2 regions of the Streptomyces sp. NPDC002577 genome follow, and region 2 is predicted to be linked to the other one. Evidence: predicted binding sites of a transcription regulator. Region 2 holds the regulator's gene; the other holds the start of a gene.
What was found. Region 2 encodes HspR, which represses chaperone genes until heat shock. Its sites were predicted from a motif close to TTGAGNNNNNNNNNCTCAA; they were not measured.
Positions count from the first base shown of each region.

Region 1: the regulator HspR is predicted to act here: its motif matches at 4,575-4,593, upstream of lon (endopeptidase La).

Region 1 is NZ_JBSFWK010000002.1:204,491-214,888, reverse strand. It holds gene ACWD4J_RS04580 (spermidine synthase) at 49-741, opposite strand; gene ACWD4J_RS04575 (DUF3626 domain-containing protein) at 828-1,868, opposite strand; gene ACWD4J_RS04570 (SAM-dependent methyltransferase) at 1,943-2,692, opposite strand; gene ACWD4J_RS04565 (phosphotransferase family protein) at 2,768-3,739, opposite strand; gene ACWD4J_RS04560 (GNAT family N-acetyltransferase) at 3,835-4,461, opposite strand; gene lon (endopeptidase La) at 4,616-7,033, shown strand; gene ACWD4J_RS04550 (lysozyme) at 7,148-8,062, opposite strand; gene ACWD4J_RS04545 (MarR family winged helix-turn-helix transcriptional regulator) at 8,338-8,865, shown strand; gene ACWD4J_RS04540 (protein phosphatase 2C domain-containing protein) at 9,004-9,789, opposite strand; gene ACWD4J_RS04535 (nitrate- and nitrite sensing domain-containing protein) at 10,377-10,398, shown strand, end outside.
Region 2 is NZ_JBSFWK010000009.1:7,202-17,599, reverse strand. It holds gene ACWD4J_RS14975 (circularly permuted type 2 ATP-grasp protein) at 10-1,560, shown strand; gene ACWD4J_RS14970 (alpha-E domain-containing protein) at 1,647-2,579, shown strand; gene ACWD4J_RS14965 (transglutaminase family protein) at 2,585-3,475, shown strand; gene ACWD4J_RS14960 (hypothetical protein) at 3,744-4,847, shown strand; gene ACWD4J_RS14955 (hypothetical protein) at 4,888-5,802, shown strand; gene ACWD4J_RS14950 (heat shock protein transcriptional repressor HspR) at 6,021-6,473, opposite strand; gene dnaJ (molecular chaperone DnaJ) at 6,479-7,660, opposite strand; gene grpE (nucleotide exchange factor GrpE) at 7,715-8,392, opposite strand; gene dnaK (molecular chaperone DnaK) at 8,389-10,239, opposite strand.

The DNA.
Region 1 (10,398 bases), on a different contig from region 2:
ATGATCTGCGCGCCGAGCAGCAGCGTACGGGCAGCGACCGCGCCACGGCTATTCAGGCCTGGTTGCAAGATGGACTACGTCCGGAACGCCCCGGGCAACTGCCATCTCTTCGGTACGGACCCCTTGGAATCCGGCATTCTGCAAGGTTTGTTCAAAACGAGGCGATGGCTGGGCGGACCAGACGGCGAGGACACCGCCCGGGGTGAGCCGCTCGCGGCATGCCGCGAGCCCGGCAGGTGAATAGAGGCCCTCGTTGTCCTCGGTCACCGTCCAGCCGGGGCCGTTGTCGATGTCCAGGCACAGTGCGTCGAATGTCTCTTCCGGACCGTGTACGTATGCGACGAGGTCGGCGGCCACGACCTCCGTACGCGGATCGGCGAGCGCACCGGCGGAGAACTCCGACAGCGGGCCCGTGCGGTGCCAGTCGATGACCGCGTCCTCACGCTCGACGACCACGATGCGCCGCCAGCGCGGGTTCCGGGCCGCATGCGCGAGCGAGAAGCCGACCCCCAGCCCGCCGATGAGGACGCTGGGCGAGCTGCGGCCGTCCAGCGCGTCCAGGGCAGCGTCCACCAGGCGCCGCTCGGAGCGGCCGTCCGATGTGTCCATGAGGAAACAGCCGTTGGCGATGATCTGCAGCAGATCGCCGTGGCGGCGGAGGGCCACTTCACCGTGAGGGCCGTCCCGTCGGTCCAGGACGACGGGGCCTTCCGGGACTGGGGTGTTGTACGGGATGGACATGGTTCCCATCCTGGTCCGCCCGTCCCCGCAGGGCCACTTGTTTGCGCCTCCGGAGACCTTCGTGCCGTCACGGCGGAGCCGGTTGGTCAGGAAGCGGACGAGCGGGCCACCGGCGCGGCGGGCGGAGCCGGCTCACCGAACCACACCAGGCAGTGCCACAACTGCTTGACGTACTGCAGCACTTCGTCCTGTGTGCCCCATTCCGCCCACTCCTGCGGCTCGGTGACGACGGAGGCGGCGGCGCGTCCCAGGACCTGCGCGTCCAGCAGCCCGTCCGCACCGGCGAACTCCGCGCAGACGCGGACCGCGAGCGGCCGCATGACCGGTCCGCGGAACTCGTCGTCCAGCTCCTCCGCCCGCAGGCGGAACCCCTCGTGCCACTCGACCGCGAGCCCGTGACGCGCGGCGGTGTACAGCAGCAGCGCCCCGGTCGGCGAACCCCGGAAGGACGGGTCCAGGACCAGGGCTTCCGCATCGAGGCGCAGATCGACGGGACCGTGGACCTGCACCTCGATGTACTCGTCCAGCGCCCGCCCGTTCCGTACGGGGCCGACGGACTCCGGCAGTTCGCGCAGGACCGCCACCGGATCGGCGCCCGTGACACCGAGGATCCGGCCGGTGCCCCGTGCCGTCTCGCACAGCCCGGCGAGTACCGCTGCGAAGGCGTCGACGGTGCCGATGTCGTCCGGGCCGACATGGCTGTCGCCGAAGCAGTAGGTGGCCCGGTCGTGCACAGCGGGCCGCAGCCGCACATGGCAGGAGCCGTAGCGCGGGCACGCACCGTCGCGATGCTTCATCACATTGAGCCCGCCGTACCTCGGCCGCTCGCCCGCGCTGACACCCGGCGCGTGGTACGCCCCGCCGAACAGCCGCTCCTCCCAGCCGTCCCGGTCCCCGCCGGGATACGCGGTGCGGCTGCCGTTGGACAGACCCGTCTCGTACTGGCTGCGGTACCGCCCGTCCGAACAGAGGGACTCGGCCACCGTGCGGCCGTCCGCGAGCAGCCGGTCCGGGTGGAAATTGAGCGTCACGCGCGCGTGCTCGCGTACGAGGGAGGCGAGCTGCTCGACGTGGGCCGCGATGGAGGCGGTCATGTCCCTGCCGATGGCGGCAGCGATTCGGGCCACCGCGTCCGCGTGGCGGGCGCGACCCGCGGTCCGTACGTGGTGGACGGCCGCTGACTGAGCCGCCGTCAGGGCCCTCACGTGCCGTCGGCCCGGCGCAGTACGAGCGTCACGAAGCCCAGAGTGCCGCGGTAGCCGCGCAACCATTCCTCGCGGTGGGCGGTTGCGGTCTGCAGGGCTTCGGCGTGGCCGGGGTCGTCGGGGTGGTCCAGGCCCCAGCGGGTGAGGGTGCCGGTCCAGGACCACTCGTAGTCGTCCCACTCCTCGGCGGTACTGACGTGCCCGTACACCGGGAGCCAGCCGTCGGCCGTGATCCGGTCGACGGTCGTCGCGAGGTCGGTGAACTCGTCGGGCGCGAAGCCCGCGTCGAGCGTCGCCCGGTCCGGCTCACGCTCCCAGAAGCCGTCCCCGACGAGGACGCTTCCGCCCGGGGCGAGGTGCCTGCGGGCGGCCCGGAGGGTGGGCGGCAGTCCGCCGAAGGCGTGGGCGGCGCCGACACTGAGCACCAGGTCGTAGGGGTCGGTGGCGGTGAACTCCGTCGCGTCCCGGTGGTGGAAGGTGAGCCGGTCGCCGAAGCCGTCCCGCTCGGCCGCCGCCCGGGCGCGGTCGAGGGCCGCGGGCGCGAGGTCGACCCCGTCGGCCCGCAGCCCCGGCCGCCCGGACAGGGCCCGCAGCAGCCACTCGCCGGAGCCGCATCCGAGGTCGAGCAGACGTCCGCCCGCGCGCGGGAGCGCCCGTTCCAGTAGCCGTGCGACGGAGGCGTCGCTCAGGGGCGCCGCTATCGGGTGGTCTCCGTGGGCGAGAGCGCTGATCGTCTGGCGGTCCATGCGGGCATCGTGGCGGTGACGAGCCCCGGCTGTCATGGGAATTACCGCCCGGGGCTTCCGGTCCCGGCAAGGCACTCAGGTCAGATCGGCCCAGGGACGGGGCGGAGCCGAGGCGAAGAAGTGAAGGAGGCCCAGCAGCCGACTGGCCGGTGGGGCGGTCCAGTGGCGTGCGCCGGGTTTCGGTACGGGATCCCACAGGCGGCCGAGGGCCCAGGCGAGGTGGTACCAGAGCACGCGTGCCTCCCAGGACCGCGCATCCGCCGACGCTCCCTCGCCGGCCTCCTGGCGGTATCCGGCGAGCATCGCCGGGACGCCGGTCAAGGGAGTCTTGGCGAACTCGGTCGCCGGATCCGCCCACTGGGCATCACCCCAGTCCACGATGGAGGTGAGGTCTCCCGCCGCCGACGAGGCGAGCAGATTCTGCGGGGAGATGTCCCCGTGCACCAGGACCCGGGCGGGGGCAGGGGGAAGATGAGCGGAGAGCCGGTCGAACCAGTCGGTGAGCCAGCGAGACGTCCGGACGTCGATCCAGCCTTCGCCGAGGAGGCGGGCCACGAGTGTCCGCGGGTCGCCGGTGTCGTCGTCCGCAGGAACGGCAGAGAGATCCGGTGTCGTGGTGCGGGACAGCCGGTGGAGCTTGGCCAGCTCCCGGCCCACCTGGCGAAAGACGCGCTCCGTCTGGGCTGTGGGCAGTTCGAGTTCCGCGAGGTCCACTCCGGGCGCCCGAGCGAGCACCATGTACGGCACGTCCACCACGGAGAACGTGTCATCGAACGTGACGACATCGGGAGTGCGCACCCCGGCGCGTCGCGCGGCGGGGATGACCGCGGCCTCCTTGACCAGGTCGGGGAGAAACCGCACCGTCCGCGGAATCCGCAGCACCAAGTCGTCCCCGAGGAAGAAGACGCGGTTGGCAGCCCCCGAGAGGACGGGCCGGACCTGTTCAGCGGTGGTCCCGTGCCGGGCGGCGATGACGGCCAGCACCTCGGGACTCGCCTCGTAACGTTCCTCGCAGCGCTCCCCGCAGCCCTCCTCGTAGCCCTCCACGATCGAGCATCGTGGCATTGGCCCGCCCCGTGCGTCCTGCCCTTTTCGGCAGGCGGGCGCGGGGCGTGGCTCGGCGAAGGCGGCCGCTGCCGACCTCAGCCGGCGGGGCTGAAGTAGACCCCGGTCAGCGGCGCATGCACCCGCCACCCCAGCGACTCGTACAGCGCCCGCCCCGCCACCGTCGCGCTCAGCACCCCCGTCGTGGCGCCCTGCTCCACCGCGATGGTCGTGAGCGTGCGCATCACCAGGCTGCCGAGCCCCCGGCGGCGGTGGGCCGGGTCGGTCTCGATCCGGTCGGCGACCGCCGTCGGGCCGGTCGGGGCGATCTGGCCGCGGGCCGCGAATCCGCCGTCGTCGGTCACGACGAGGACCCGGGTGACGCCGTCGCGGGTCCAGGTCCGCAGCCCGTAGCCGTCCGGGGCCGGTGCGGCGGCCCGGTGCAGCGGGGCCGTCATGAGGAAGGCCGGGTCGTCGAGCGTCCAGCCCGGGGCGAGCCAGGGCGCGACCGTCTCCGGTGCCTCGAACAGCTTCAGCCATACGCCGGGGGCGCCCACGTCCTCGGTGAGCTTGCGGACGGTGGGCTCGTCGGCTGCCGGCAGGACGTGCCGCGTGACCTGATGGCGCAGCCCGACGTCGACGGTGTAGCCCCAGGGCCGCTCCACCGGCTCAGACGCTCCCCGCGAGACGACCCAACCGTCGACCCAGGCCCGGACCATGTCCATCGCTCCTCCTCCACGAAGTGCTCCCGGCCCATTCCGCACCCGGCTGACCTGGGCCGCCTGCTTGATCGCTCAGAGCGAACAACGCCCCGGGAACATCCAGCGACTCATGTGCATTGAGCGTGCATAACTCAACTTGACTGCCGAAGGGGAGATCATGGGATCGACGTCCACACCGCTCACCCTGCCCGTGTTGCCGCTCGACGACGAGGTCGTGCTGCCCGGGATGGTGGTTCCGCTGGACCTCACCGATGCCGACGTACGAGCCGCGGTGGAGGCCGCTCAGGCCGCCGCGCGGTCCACTGGCGACAGCAAGCCGAAGGTGCTCCTTGTTCCACGCATCGACGGGACGTACGCCGCGACCGGTGTGCTCGGCACCGTGGAGCAGGTCGGGCGGCTCTCCGGCGGTGATCCGGGCGCGCTGATCCGCGGCCGAGAGCGCGTGCAGATCGGCGCCGGGACGACCGGGCCGGGTGCGGCGCTGTGGGTCGAGGGCCTGCAGGTCGACGAGACCGTGCCGGAGCCGCTGCCGGGCGCGGTCGCCGAGCTGGTGAAGGAGTACAAGGCACTCGCCACGAGCTGGCTGAAGAAGCGCGGCGCCTGGCAGGTCGTGGACCGCGTGGCCCAGATCGACGACGTGTCGGCACTCGCGGACAACTCCGGCTACTCACCGTTCCTGACGACCACCCAGAAGGTGGAGCTCCTGGAGACCACCGACCCGGTCGCGCGTCTGAAGCTCGCCACAGAGCAGCTGCGCGAACACCTCGCCGAGCAGGACGTGGCCGAGTCCATCGCCAAGGACGTCCAGGAGGGCGTGGACAAGCAGCAGCGCGAGTTCCTGCTGCGGCGCCAGCTCGAAGCCGTGCGCAAGGAGTTGCGCGAGCTAAACGGCGAGGATGGGGACGACGAGCCCGACGACTACCGCGCGCGTGTGGAGGCCGCCGACCTGCCCGAGAAGGTCCGCGAGGCCGCGCTCAAGGAGGTCGACAAGCTCGAGCGGTCGAGCGACCAGTCGCCCGAGGGCTCCTGGATCCGCACCTGGCTCGACACCGTCCTCGAGCTCCCCTGGCACGAGCGGACCGAAGACCAGTACGACATCCAGGGCGCCAAGGCCGTGCTCGACGCCGAACACGCGGGCCTCGAAGACGTGAAGGAGCGGATCACCGAATACCTGGCGGTGCGAAAGCGGCGCGCCGACCGGGGCCTGGGCGTGGTCGGCGGGCGGCGCGGGGGTGCCGTTCTCGCGCTCGTCGGCCCGCCCGGTGTCGGCAAGACCAGCCTCGGCGAGTCGGTCGCGCACGCCATGGGGCGGAAGTTCGTGCGCGTCGCGCTCGGCGGCGTACGCGACGAGGCGGAGATCCGCGGCCACCGGCGTACGTACGTGGGCGCCCTGCCCGGCCGTATCGTCCGCGCCATCAAGGAGGCCGGGTCCATGAACCCCGTCGTCCTCCTCGACGAGATCGACAAGGTCGGCTCCGACTTCCGCGGCGACCCCGCGGCCGCACTGCTCGAGGTCCTCGACCCCGCGCAGAACCACACCTTCCGGGACCACTACCTGGAGGTGGAGCTCGACCTGAGCGACGTCGTCTTCCTCGCCACCGCCAACGTTCTGGAAGCCATCCCGGAGGCGCTGCTCGACCGTATGGAGCTCGTCCGGCTCGACGGCTACACCGAGGACGAGAAGGTCGTCATCGCCCGCGACCACCTGCTGCCGCGTCAGCTGGAGCGGGCCGGGCTCGACAAGGACGAGGTCACGATCGACGAGGGCGCGCTGCGCAAGCTCGCCGGCGAGTACACGCGCGAGGCAGGCGTACGCACCCTCGAGCGCTCCATCGCGCGCCTGCTGCGCAAGGTCGCGTCCCAGCACGAACTGGGCGAGCGCGCGCTGCCGTTCACGGTCACGGACGGCGACCTCCGCGGGCTCATCGGGCGGCCGCACCACGTGCCCGAGTCCGCGCAGGACCCCGCCGAGCGGCGCACGTCGGTCCCCGGCGTGGCCACCGGGCTCGCCGTCACCGGCGCGGGCGGCGACGTGCTGTACGTCGAGGCGTCGCTCGCCGACCCGGAGACCGGCGCGGCCGGACTGACCCTCACCGGCCAGCTCGGGGACGTCATGAAGGAGTCCGCACAGATCGCTCTCTCCTTCCTCCGCTCGCACGGCGCCGAACTGGAGCTGCCGGTCGGCGACCTGAAGGAGCGGGGCGTGCACATCCACTTCCCGGCGGGCGCGGTGCCGAAGGACGGCCCGAGCGCGGGCGTCACCATGACGACGGCCCTCGCGTCGCTGCTGAGCGGCCGCCAGGTCCGTACGGATGTGGCGATGACCGGTGAGGTCTCGCTGACCGGGCGGGTCCTGCCCATCGGCGGCGTCAAGCAGAAGCTGCTGGCCGCCCACCGGGCCGGGATCACGACGGTGGTCATCCCGAAGCGGAACGAACCCGACCTGGACGACGTCCCGGCCGAGGTCCTGGACAAGCTCGACGTCCACGCGGTCACGGACGTCCGCCAGGTGCTGGAGCTGGCGCTGTCACCGGCGACGAACGGCGCGCCGGCGCAGGTGCCGCTCGCCGCGTGACCAGGCAGCCCGCCAAGGCCGGGCGACGAAGGTTTCGGTCGCGGAGTGACGGACGCGACCGGAAGGCAAAGGCCCGGGACCCCTGTGGGTCCCGGGCCCGCGCGTACGTGCTGATCAGCCGTTGGCCAGTGCCTGCACCCGGTCCAGGGCCCCGTTGAACTTGTCGTGGTCGCCGACCGTGGGGCCGGTCGACGTGTACTGCCACATGGTGTAGTAGCTCCACCCGGCGGGGAGTTCACCGACCGTCGTGTTGTAGCGAGCGATCCACAGCGGGTTGGTCGACGCGAAACCGCTGTAGTTGCCCGTGCACAGCGTCCACCAGCTCGTCGAGGTGTAGATCACCGCGTCCCGCCCCGTACGCGCCTTGTACTGGTCCAGGAAGCTCTTGATCCAGCTGACCATGCCGCTCTGCGTCTTGCCGTAGCAGTCCGCTCCGTACGGGTTCCACTCGATGTCCAGCACGCCCGGCAGCGTCTTGCCGTCCTTGGACCAGCCGCCGCCGTTGTCCACGAAGTAGTTGGCCTGGGTGGCCCCGGTCGTCGTGTCGGGGGTCGCGAAGTGGTACGACCCGCGGATCATCCCGATGTTGTACGAACCGTTGTACTGCTGTGTGAAGTAGGCGTTCTTGTAGTACGTGCCCTCGGTGGCCTTGACGTAGGCCCACTTCACGCCGCTGCTCCACAGCGTCGACCAGGCGACGTTGCCCTGGTAGCTGCTGACGTCCACGCCCTCCGTCTGCGTGGCGTTGCCGTCCGCGGGCAGCCCGCCCTGGCCGTCGTGCTCGACGACGCCCATGCCCATGTAGGCCGAGCCGCGGGCCGGTACGTCCGCGGTGCCGGCCGCCTGCGCCGCGAACGGCAGCGCGAGCAGGAGCGAGAGTGCCGCGAGGAGAATCCCGGCCGCGGAGCGGCCCGAGCGGCGTGCGAGGCGCGGGCCGCGGGCAGAGGGGGATGCCGATGGGGATGTCGAGGGGGATGTCGCCCACGTCCGGCGGGGTGCGGGGGAGGGCGTGGATCTGTGCACGGGCATACGTGCCTCCGAAGGCCTCGGTGAGCTCGGTGGAGCCCAAAGGTGGGGGAAGGTGCCGCTGTGCCGGTTCGCCGCCATGTCGGTGGGGCTTCTTCGCCGCCCTCAATGGCGTGCACATGCCAGAGAAGTGGTGCTCGGCGGAGACTCTACGCACGTAGATCCCGGCGTGGGAAGAGGGCCCGGCGGCCGCCGTTGGTCTACTCCTGCGAAATACTGGTCGAGCTGCGGCAACGGCTGCGCATCGAGGGAAACTTTCAGAGTCGGGAAACCGGGGCATGGGTGCTGACGTGCACGAGGACGGGAACGAAGCCGGCAGAGAAGCCGGAACCGGGGCGGAGCGCGGGAGCGCGTCCGAAGCGCCGGAACACGGTGCGGACCGTGAATTCCTTTCGCTGGAACGCGAACTGACCGTCTTTCTGCGCCGCGCACGGGCCACCTCAGGCGAGATGGCCCGCGAGGTCCACCCCGACCTCGAACCCGCGGCGTACGGACTCCTCGTACGACTGGATGAGCGCGGGCAGCAGCGGGCCACCGAACTCGCCGCGTACATCGGCGTCGGCAAGGCGACGATGAGCCGGCAGCTGCGCGCGCTCGAGGAACTCGGGCTGGTCGCACGCGAGCCCGACCCCGCCGACGGGCGCGCCTGGCTCGTGCACCTCACCGACGAGGGGCGCGACCGCTTCCGCACCGTGCGGGACGCCCGCCGTGCCCGCTATGTCCGCCAGCTCGCCGACTGGGACCGCATGGAGGTGGCGGAACTGGCCCGCCTCCTCCATCAGCTGAACGCGGGAGCCGAGGGCTAGGAGTGTCCTGAAGATCTTGGAATCGCGCCCGGCTTGCATCGGTTCATGACGATTGACATTTACTGGCAATCCGGGGCGAGCCGGGTGGTCGGAGCAAGATCTTCATCGGTCTCCTAGGCCCGGCACGTTGCCGGCGTCTCACGGTTCGGCGTACACCACCGCCGCGTCGTCGTGTCTCTTGCTGCGGCCCAGGAACCGCCGCTCGGTGTCCGCGCTCTCCAGGGCCCGGACACGGTCGATGAGCGCCTGGGGGCCCTCCTTGCGGAGGAAGGTGAGGCAGTCGTGCCAGTCGCCCTCCCCGAACTTCTCCACCCAGCGTGTGGCCCCGTCCGTGAGCGCGGCCACCGCTCGTACGCCCAACCGCGGCACCGATCCGGTGACCGCACGCGCGGATACGGAGGGATCGGCCGCCGCGGTGAAGAAGCCGCCCTCCTTGTTGCGCACCGTCGCGTCGGCGACCGCGTCCGAGGCGAGCGAGGAGCGCGGCAGGCGCGACAGGCGGTCGTCCAGGACGGCGCGGACCGTGCCGTCCTGGCCCTCGATGAGCAGGGCGGAGTCGGACAGCACCAGATACTCGAACCGCTCGTCGTCCCAGCGCGCCAGCACGGCGGTCGCCTGCGGTGTCCGCGGGTGAGAAAGGTCACAGGTTTCGCGGTGAGCTTCGGCGGTGCGCCGGATTGCCTCCGAAAGGATCTCCTGCAGTGTCAAATCTCTTCGCGAAACGGACAGTTCGCCCAGCGCTCCGCCCAGTCGCGCCGTGAACCACGGAACGGAATGCCGACAGCCCGTCTCGTCCGGCGGTGGCGTCACTCCGTCGAGCAGGACGAGCGAACCACCCTGTCCTGAGGCCGGAACCGCCACCGATGCATAGTCCTCATTGGGCCGGGCAGGGGTACCCGGGGCTGTTGCGAGCTCGATACGCATTCAGTCAGTCTGCACGAGGTCTTCACGCGATCCGCAACTCTTGGTGAACGCTCGGATCATATGGCGAACCAGCAGGTCAGACGCCGGATTTCGGTCGGAATGATCCACCCCGCCTGGCTGCGGCGGGGCATCTTGCCAAAGGTCAGTGGAGACGTCCACCCATGGCCGTGTGCACGGGCTGTGAGCGTGGCTCCGGGAACTTGCCCACCAACTCCCCGTCGATGTTCACTCCTTCGGGTGGCGGGCAAGGCGATGGGCGGTCGCTGCTCATCGGCGCTGGAATGGTCTGGAGCCGTATGAGGAGGCGCTCGCGTTGACGGACCGTCACCCGGGCCCAGGGGTTGGACGAGTCAGGAATGCGAGCACCGGTGCAGAAGATGCGGCCTCGGCGACGCAAGGGCGGGCAGACGGCGTTCGACACGGTCGGCGGGGGTGCGCCCGGCGCCTCCGTGCCCGGCCAGCGGATCACGCCGACCGCTCCCGACGCGGCAAAGAGCGCTCCGGGCGCGGGTGCGCAGTACGGCACCGGTGTCCCGACTGGCGCGGGGGCACCGAGCGCCGCGGGTGACCTCGGCGCCGTAAATGCCATGTCCGGCGGAGGTACCGGCC
Region 2 (10,398 bases):
CGTCGCGCCATGGCGGACATATTTGACGCGTACGCGTTGGCCGATGCATGGGACGAGATGTTCGAGCGTCCGGGTGAAGTCAGGACCGCCTATGAGCCGGTGCTGGCGGCGCTGCAGCCGATGGATCCGGCCGAACTGCGGTTCCGGGCCGACCAGATGGCGAGGTCGTTCACGGACCGGGGTGTGACCTACGCCTTCGCCGGCGAGGAGCGGCCCTGGCCGCTGGACCTCGTGCCGCGCATACTCGACGCACTCGAGTGGGACCTGATCTCGCGCGGCGTGGCCCAGCGCGTGAAGGCGCTGGAGGCGTATCTCGCCGACGCCTACGGACCGTGCCGGGCCTTCGACGACGGTGTGGTGCCGTGGCGGCTGCTGCTCAACTCGCCCCACTTCCACAGATCGGCGGGGCCGGTCGAGCCGCCGGGCGGGGTGCGCATCCACGTCGCCGGGATCGACCTCGTACGGGACGAGCAGGGCGACTTCCGGGTGCTCGAGGACAACGTGCGGGTGCCGTCCGGGGTTTCGTATGTGATCGAGAACCGGCGTGCGATGACCCGGATCTTCCCGTCGCTCTTCGCCGAGCAGCATGTGCTGCCGGTCGACGGCTACGCACAGCGGCTGCTGGCCGCGCTGCGGGCCGCCGCGCCCGGCGGGATCGCCGACCCGCGGGTGGTCGTGCTGACCCCCGGGCCGAACAACGCCGCCTACTTCGAACACGCCTTGCTGGCCCGGCTGATGGGCGTGCAGCTGGTCGAGGGGCACGATCTCGTCTGCCGCAACAACCGGGTGTGGATGCGTACCACGCGCGGCGAGATGCCGGTCCATGTCGTATACCGGCGGCTCGACGACCACTTCCTCGATCCGCTGCACTTCCGGCCGGACTCCGTGATCGGCTGCCCGGGCATTCTCAGCGCCGCGCAGGCCGGCACGGTCACGCTCGCGAACGCGGTGGGCAACGGCATCGCGGACGACAAGCTGCTCTACACGTACGTGCCGGATCTGATCCGGTACTACCTCTCCGAGGAACCGATTCTGCCGAATGTCGAGTCGTACCGTCCCGACGAGCCGGGACAGTTGGAGGCCGTGCTCGACCAGCTCGACCAGCTGGTCATCAAGCCCGTCGACGGCGCCGGCGGCCAGGGCATCGTCATCGGACCGCACGCCGACAAGGCCACGCTGGACGAGGTCGGCAAGGCGGTCGCGGCCGATCCGCGCGGGTGGATCGCCCAGCGTCCCGTCGCCCTGTCGACCTCGCCCACGCTGGCGGGCGACGGCATGGCGCCGCGCCACATAGATCTCCGCCCGTTCGCCGTGAACGACGGCGACGAGGTGTGGGTGCTGCCCGGCGGCCTCACCAGGGTGGCGCTCCAGGAGGGCAACCTCATCGTCAACTCCAGCCAGGGCGGCGGCTCGAAGGACACCTGGGTCCTCACGGACGGCGGCCCCGCGTCCGCCGCCACGGATGAACCGGCCGGCACCCCGCCGCCCGTCGCACCGCGCCAGCTGGGGCCCGACGGCACCGGCTTCCAGGGCGTACAGGAAGGGGCGCAGCAGCAGTGAGGACCATCCCCGTAGGACAGGCAGGACTGGCAGGACAGCTCTCCGGACAGACTCCCGGACAGCCCTCCACCGCAGGAGGTACCGCCGTGAACGACGTGATCCTCTCCCGTATCGCCGAAGCCCTCACCTGGACCGGCCGCTATGTCGAGCGCGCCGACGCGACCGCCCGCATCCTCGACGCGTATCTGCACCGCCTCCTCGAGGACCCGTGGCGCGACGAGGACACCGCGTGCCGCTCGCTGTACGCGATCCTCGGCGTGGATGCGGGCGCGGAGGCCGTCGACATGCAGCAGGTGCTCGACCAGCTGGCCTTCGACGCCCGCACCACCTGCTCCATCGAGGGCGCGCTCGGTGCGGCCCGGCTCAACGCCCGCAGCGCCCGCGAGGCCGTCTCCTCCGAGATGTGGGAGTGCCTCAACTCCACCTGGCACGCGCTCGCCGACCAGCGCACGGCGGCTCGCCGCACCGGCCCGTACGCCTATCTGGAGCTGGTACGCCGCCGGGCCGCGCTCTTCTTCGGCCTCGCCGACTCGACGATGAGCCGGGACGACAGCTGGCGGTTCGTGGTCCTCGGCCGGAGCCTGGAGCGCGTCGACATGACGGTCCGCCTGCTGTCGGTACGCGTACTGGACGCCGCCCATGCCCCCGACTGGCCGACGCTGCTGAGCGCGAGCGGCGCGGACGAGGCGTACGCGCGCGTGTACAGCGGTTTCGGCGACACCCCGCGGGTGGCCGAATTTCTCCTCCTGGACCGGGATTTCCCGCGCTCGGCGCTGCACGCGCTGACGACCGCGGAGGAGTGCCTGGCCGCGCTCGGCCGCCCCCGCCAGGACCCCGCGCGCCGCCCGATAGGCCGGATGCGGACGCGCCTCGAGTACCTGGAATCGGCCGCGCTGGAGGACGGGCTCCCGCACCTGCTGCGCGATCTGCAGCAGGCCTGCATGAACTCGGCGGAGGCCGTGGCGGAGAGGTTCTTCCCGTATCAGGGCCCGGTCGAGTGGGCCCAGGAAGGAGCGTGAGCGGGATGACGGGAAGGACGACGACCGTGGACACGACGAGCGCGACGGCACAGCGGACGAGCAGGCTCCGGATCAGGCACGAGACCCGCGTTTCGTACGCGCAGGCGGCGGTCTCCTCGCACAACGAGGTCCGGATGACCCCGCTGACCCTGCCGGGCCAGACCACCCTGGACGCGCGTGTGACCATCAGCCCTGCCACCGCCACCTGGGCGTACTGGGACTACTGGGGCACCCAGGTCACCGGCTTCGACCTGATGGAGCCGCACGAGGACCTGACGATCACGGCGCTGAGCCTGGTGGAGACCTCGCCTCCGGCGCCCCTCACCACTCCGCCCACCTGGGCGGAGGTGGCCGACCAGGCCGCGAACTCACGCCTGTTGGAGTACGCCGTGCCCACCACGCGTACCGCCGTGACCGAGCAGCTGGCCGACCTGGCCCGTGCCGCGGCCGACGGCCTGGACCCGCACGAGACGGCGGTCGCCGTCTCGAACCTCGTGGCCGACCGGGTCGCGTACGTCCCCGGCGCGACGGGCGTCCACACCGTCGCCACCGAGGCCTGGGAGCAGGGCGCCGGGGTCTGCCAGGACATCGCCCACCTCACGGCGGGCCTGCTGCGCGCCCTCCGCCTGCCGACCCGCTACGTCTCCGGCTACCTCCACCCGGAACGCGACGCGGAGCTCCACCGCCCGGTCGCGGGCCAGAGCCACGCCTGGATCGAGTACTGGGCGGGCGACTGGACCGGCTACGACCCGACGAACCGCACCCAGGCGAACGAGTCCCACGTGATCGTGGGCCGGGGCCGCGACTACGACGACGTGACACCGCACAAGGGGGTGTACCGGGGGGTGGCCGGCGGGCCGCCGGAGGTGTTGGTGGAGTTCACGCGGGTGGCGTGAACGGGGGTGGAGGGTGGGGTGTCCTGGTCACCCTGTCGGGGCGGGGGGCGAGCCGCCAACTCGCCCTCCCCATCCACTCGTCGGGCCCTTTACTCCCATGCCGATCACGGGGAAACTGACACCCGCGCCGCGGTCACCAGCCCACCCTCTCGTCCCCCCTCCCCCATGCTCGACCGCGAGAGCCGCCGGTCCGCGCGCATCCCGCCACCCGCCCCCGTGAGACGGTGCCTCCCCCACCCCGGCTCCACCGCCCCGGTGAAGGACGTACATGCGACGCTCCACCCTCGTCACCCGCGCCCTGGCCTGCGCCGCTCTCGCCTGCGCGGCCGTGGCCCTGGTCCTGGTCTTCGCCCGCTACGACGCCCCGGCGCCGCGCTGGGACATCCTCTGGGCGCTGGGCGGGGCGGCGGTCGCCGTCGGAGGGTGGGCGCTCGCCTGCCGTACGGCGCCTCTGCTCGGGCCGGTGTCGCAGGCCGTGGCGACGGATTCCGCGACACCGCCACCTTTGCCGCGCAAGCTGCCGCTCCCGGCCCGCGACACCGGCCGGGCGACGGCTGCCGTCCTCGTCGCCCTCACCCCGCTCGTGCTCACCCGGCTGGCCGCAGGCACCAGGGGCGGCTTCCTCAGCGGGTTGGTGATCATCCTCGTCTTCATCGTGACCGTGAAGGCCCTCGGCTTCGCCCGCCGCCAGGTGAGCCAGGCGGACCAGCGACGCAAGCTGCGCGTCCTGACCGAGGACGCCGGCCGCGGCGAGGTCCACGCCGTCCGGGTACGGGTGGGCGAGCCGGTCCGTCTGCGCTACTCGAAGCGCGGCGACAAGCCGGGCGAGCTGAACGTCACGCAGTTCCACTGGCTCGTCCTGCGGGCCGGCGAGCGCGAGATCAGGCTGGCCGCTCCGTCGGACGAGGTAGGCCGTGCCGCCCTGCGCCTCGGCGGCCAGGAGGGCCGGCTGTGCTGGCCCGAGCGATGGAAGCTGATCGAGGAGGAACTCCCCGCGGCCTTCGTCGCCGACAACGGCGAGGTCCTCATGGGCCTCACCGACCCGGACGAGGCCCGCCCGTACCTGAAGGGCACCCACCGCGCGGCCCCCGGCGACGCGACAACAGCCCGCCGCCTGCCCCGAACCGCCAAGTTCCAGGCACCTGTTCACCTCCCGATCCTGGGCGGCGCACTGCTCGCGGCACTGCTCGCCGCCCCGGTCCTGTACGTCGGCCCCGACGACCTGCCGGCCGCACTGAGCTGGCTGCTGTGCGCGCTCTCCGCGGCCGCGCTCGTGACCGGCGCGATACGCGGAATCGCAGCGTCCAGCCAGTCCCTCCCGGAGGGCCTGTCCTGGACGGTGGTCGAGGAATCGGACCCGTCGATCGCATGACTTGTGACAAGCACCCGGGCGCCTCCCGTACGGTCGTCTCATGACCGAACTGGTGTTGAGGGGACGCCGGGCCACGGCGCGCTTCGGGCGGGACGAGGTGCTGCTGGAGCGGGCATGGGGGCGGTCTCGGATCCGTATTCCGCTGGCCGCCATAGAGACGGTCCGTACGCGAGGACGTAACGGTCAGGACCCGGGAGACGGCACGACCGGAGGACCGAAGCCGCGGGTCATCGAGATCGTCCTGACGTCCGCATCCGCGAGCACCGATCCCGTCGTCTACACGCTCGGCTCACCCAGTGCCGAGGCCGCCCAAGCCTTCGCGGCGGCGGTCACGGCGGCGCTGCCCGTCCGGGACGCCGAGCAACGACGCGTGGACGGTGCCACCTTGGTGACCGCCGTGCCCCGTCCTGCGGCGGCCGAAGGCAGGGACCGCTGGCGAACAGTTCGCGAATACCCGATGCTCTGGGCGATGGGCGGCCTGTTCGTCCTGGGCCTCGGGCTTGCCGCCGCAACCGGCGAATCGGAACTCACGCTGTTCTGGGCCGTCTTCTTCACGCCGTTCCTCGTCGGGCTTGCGATCGCCGTGTTCGTGTACCGGACCACGGTGGACTGGTGGCTGTTGCGCCGCCGGGGCATCACGGTCGTGGCCACTTTCAAGGAGAAGAGCTACGGGACCGGAACCGACGGCGAGACCACGGTCACCAAGGTCTACGCGTTCACCGACGCGGCAGGCACCCAGCGGACGTACAGCGGCGGCGGCAAGGTGGTCGCCACCGACCCGGAACGCATCGAGGTGACGTACGACCCGTACGACCCGGATCGGATCGCCGCCCGCCACGGACTCGTCGTACGGGCCCTCCTCTTCCTCGCCTACGTCCTCCTCGGCCTGCCCATCACTGTGCTGGCCGCCGCGTACCCGATCGTCTTCCTCGGCGTACTCCTCATGAACCTCTGAGCGGAGCGCCCCTCAGGCCCGCGCCGGGCCCGTGATCGTTGCCCGTGTCCGCGGCGGCCGTCCTCGCGACCGCCCCGGTCCTGGTGAGCGCGGCCGTACCGCCGTCCTCCTGACGGCACGACTGACTGCACGGCCGACGGCACGACCGACGGCATGACGAAGGGGCCCGGAGATTCTTCTCCGGGCCCCTTTCGCGTAAGCGTGTGCGTCAGCGTGCGTCAGTCCGAGGACTGCTGCCGCTTCGGCCGCCACACCACCAGCGCGCTGGTCTGCTGCACCTCCTGGTACGGCACCAGGTCCCGGCGGTACGACGCATGGACCGCCGCCTCGCGCTGCCTCATCGTCGCCGCCGCCCCGTCCAGCGCGTCCTGGAGTTCCGCGACGCGCTGCTGCAGCGCCACGACCTGGTTCTCCAGCTCGATGATGCGCTTGATGCCGGCGAGGTTGATGCCCTCGTCCTGCGACAGCTGCTGCACCTGGCGGAGCAGCTCGATGTCGCGGGCCGAGTAGCGCCGGCCCCGGCCGGCGGTGCGGTCGGGTGAGACCAGGCCGAGACGGTCGTACTGCCGCAGAGTCTGCGGGTGCAGCCCGCTGAGCTGGGCCGCCACCGAGATGACGTACACCGGCGTCTCTTCGGTCAGTTCGTAAGGGTTCCGCCGACGGCTGTCCATATGCGTCATGCTCCCTTCGCGGCCTGGAACAGCTCCTCCCGCGGGTCGTCACCCGCGGTCGCCTCGCGATACGCCTCCAGGGCGTCCCGAGCCTTGCCCGTCACGTCCTTCGGCACGGCGACCTCGACCGTGACCAGCAGGTCGCCGCGGGTGCCGTCCTTGCGGACCGCGCCCTTGCCGCGGGCGCGCATCGTGCGCCCGTTGGGCGTGCCCGGCGGCAGCTTCAGCGTGACCGGCGGGCCGCCGAGCGTGGGGACCTTCACCTCACCACCGAGCGCGGCCTCCGCGAAGGTGACCGGCACCGTGACGGTGAGGTTGTCACCCTTGCGGCCGAAGACGGGGTGGGCGTCGACGTGCACGACCACATACAGGTCGCCCGCCGGGCCGCCCCGCTCGCCGGGTGCGCCCTTGCCGCGCAGGCGGATCCGCTGCCCGTCGCTCACCCCGGCCGGGATACGGACCTGCATGGTGCGGGACGACTTGGCGCGGCCCGAGCCGTTGCAGACCTCGCAGGGGTTCTCCGCGATCAGGCCGCGGCCCTTGCAGTCGGGGCACGGGTCGGTCAGCGAGAAGCCGCCGCCCGAGCCGCGCGCCACCTGGCCGGTGCCGACGCAGGTCGGGCACACGCGCGGCGTGCCGTTCTTGTCGCCGGTGCCCGAGCAGGCCTTGCACGGCTGCTGCGACGACATCCGCAGCGGGACGGTCGCACCGTCCACCGCCTCCGTGAAGCTCAGCGTGACCTCGGACTCGATGTCCTGGCCGCGCCGCGGCTGCGTACGCGTGCCCGTGCCGCCACCGCGGTTGAACAGCCCCCCGAAGACGTCACCGAGCCCGCCGCCGAATCCGCCGGCACCGCCCGCGCCGCCCTGGGCGCCCCCGCCGAAGAGGTCGCCCAGGTCGAAGTTGAACGTTCCGCCCCCGGCTCCCGGCCCCGGGCGGAACCCGCCGTTGCCGAAGAGGGCGCGCGCGTCGTCGTACTCCTTGCGCTTCTTGGGGTCGCCGAGGACGTCGTTCGCCTCGGAGATCTCCTTGAAGCGCTCCTCGGCCTTGGCGTTGCCCTTGTTGGCGTCCGGGTGGAACTCGCGGGCGAGCTTCCGGTACGCCTTCTTGATCTCGGCCTCGGTGGCGTCCTTGGGGACGCCGAGGACCTTGTAGAAGTCCTTCTCGATGAAGTCCTTGGTGCTCATCCCCGACGTCCCTCCTTCCTCGTCCGTACGGCGATCCGTACCGTTCGTATGACGTCAGCCCTCGTCCGGGCCACCGTTCTCCTTGCCCGTCGCGTCTGTCGCTTCCGAAGACCCGTCGCCTGCTTCGGCCTTGTCGGCCTTGACCGTCTGCGCGCCGGGCTGCGGCTCCGCCACGGCCACCCGCGCGGGGCGGATGGTGCGCTCGCCGAACCGGTACCCCGGCTGCAGAATCGCCACGCACGTCGTCTCCGTGACGTCCGGCGCATACGAGTGCATCAGCGCCTCGTGGACCGTCGGGTCGAAGGGCTCGCCCTCCTTGCCGAACTGCTGCAGGCCCATCTTGGCGGCGACCGTCTCCAGCGATTCGGCCACCGACTTGAACCCGCCCACGAGCTCGCCGTGCTCCCGCGCGCGCCCGATGTCGTCGAGCACGGGGAGGAGCTCGGTCAGGAGGTTCGCGATGGCGATCTCCTTGACCGCGATCCGGTCGCGCTCGACCCGGCGGCGGTAGTTCTGGAACTCGGCCTGCAGCCGCTGGAGGTCCGCGGTGCGCTCACCGAGCGCGGTGCGCACCTGGTCCAGCTCGGCCGTCAGGCCGGCCGTCTGCGTCGCGTCCCCGGCCGGGGCCGCCGCGCCCTCCTTGGACTCGGCGGCCTTCGACTCGGCGTCTTCAGAGGTGGCGCCGGAGGGGACGTCGGGCTGCTCTTCGAAGCCCGGGGTCTCCTCCGTCACGCGGCACCGTCCTTGCGGTCCTCGTCGACGATCTCGGCGTCGACGACGTCGTCGTCAGCGGCCTTGGCCTGACCGGCACCGGCGTCACCGGCACCGCCCGCGGCCTGCGCGGCCTGGGCGTCGGCGTACATGGCCTGGCCCAGCTTCTGCGAGACGGCGGCGACCTTCTCCGTGGCGGTGCGGATCTCGGCGGTCTCCTCGCCCTTGAGCTTCTCCTTCAGCTCGGCGACGGCCTCCTCGACCTCGGTCTTGATCTCGCCCGGGACCTTGTCCTCGTTGTCCTTGAGGAACTTCTCGGTCTGGTAGACGAGCTGCTCGCCCTGGTTGCGGGTCTCGGCGGCCTCGCGGCGGCGGTGGTCCTCCTCCGCGTACTGCTCGGCCTCCTGGCGCATGCGGTCGACCTCGTCCTTCGGCAGCGAGGAGCCGCCGGTGACGGTCATCTTCTGCTCCTTGCCCGTGCCCAGGTCCTTCGCGGTCACGTGCATGATGCCGTTGGCGTCGATGTCGAACGCGACCTCGATCTGCGGGACGCCACGCGGGGCCGGCGGCAGACCGGTCAGCTCGAACATGCCGAGCTTCTTGTTGTACGCCGCGATCTCGCGCTCGCCCTGGTAGACCTGGATCTGCACGGACGGCTGGTTGTCCTCGGCCGTCGTGAAGATCTCCGACCGCTTGGTCGGGATGGTCGTGTTCCGGTCGATGAGCTTGGTCATGATGCCGCCCTTGGTCTCGATACCGAGGGACAGCGGGGTCACGTCGAGGAGCAGGACGTCCTTGACCTCACCCTTGAGAACACCGGCCTGCAGGACGGCGCCGATGGCGACGACCTCGTCCGGGTTGACGCCCTTGTTGGCGTCCTTGCCGCCGGTCAGCTCCTTGACGAGCTCGGCGACGGCGGGCATACGGGTGGAGCCACCGACCAGGACGACGTGGTCGATCTCGTTGATCGAGATGCCGGCGTCCTTGATCACGTTGTGGAACGGCGTCTTGCAGCGCTCGAGCAGGTCGGCCGTGAGCTGCTGGAACTGGGCGCGCGTGAGCTTCTCGTCCAGGTGCAGCGGGCCCTCGGCGGACGCCGTGATGTAGGGCAGGTTGATCGAGGTCTCGGTGGACGAGGACAGCTCGATCTTGGCCTTCTCGGCGGCCTCACGGAGGCGCTGGAGGGCCATCTTGTCCTTGGACAGGTCGACGCCGTGGCCGTTCGCGAACTGCTTGACCAGGTAGTCGACGACGCGCTGGTCCCAGTCGTCACCACCGAGGTGGTTGTCGCCGTTGGTGGCCTTCACCTCGACGACGCCGTCACCGATCTCGAGGAGGGACACGTCGAAGGTGCCGCCACCGAGGTCGAAGACGAGGATCGTCTGGTCGTCCTTGTCGAGGCCGTACGCCAGGGCGGCGGCGGTCGGCTCGTTGACGATACGCAGGACGTTCAGACCGGCGATCTCGCCGGCCTCCTTCGTCGCCTGACGCTCGGAGTCGTTGAAGTACGCCGGGACGGTGATGACCGCGTCGGTCACCTTCTCGCCCAGGTACGCCTCGGCGTCCCGCTTCAGCTTCTGCAGGATGAACGCGCTGATCTGCTGCGGGTTGAAGTCCTTGCCGTCCAGGTTGATCTTCCAGCCGGTGCCCATGTGGCGCTTGACCGACCGGATGGTCCTGTCGACGTTCGTGACCGCCTGGCGCTTGGCGACCTCGCCGACGAGCACCTCACCGTTCTTGGCGAAGGCGACGACGGACGGCGTGGTCCTGGCGCCCTCGGCGTTGGTGATGACGGTGGGCTCACCGCCCTCCAGAACGCTGACGACGGAGTTAGTCGTGCCCAGGTCGATGCCGACCGCACGTGCCATTTCAATTCCTCCAGCATGACTTGAGTGGAACAGGCTCAAGGATGCATGAAGGATGTGGGCGAGTCAACAGAGCTGAGTCGACCGGACTCAACTTTTATCGAGCGCTTACGAGCAAGCACAGAGCGTCTCGCGAGGCGCCGCCGCACCGCCGCGACAGAC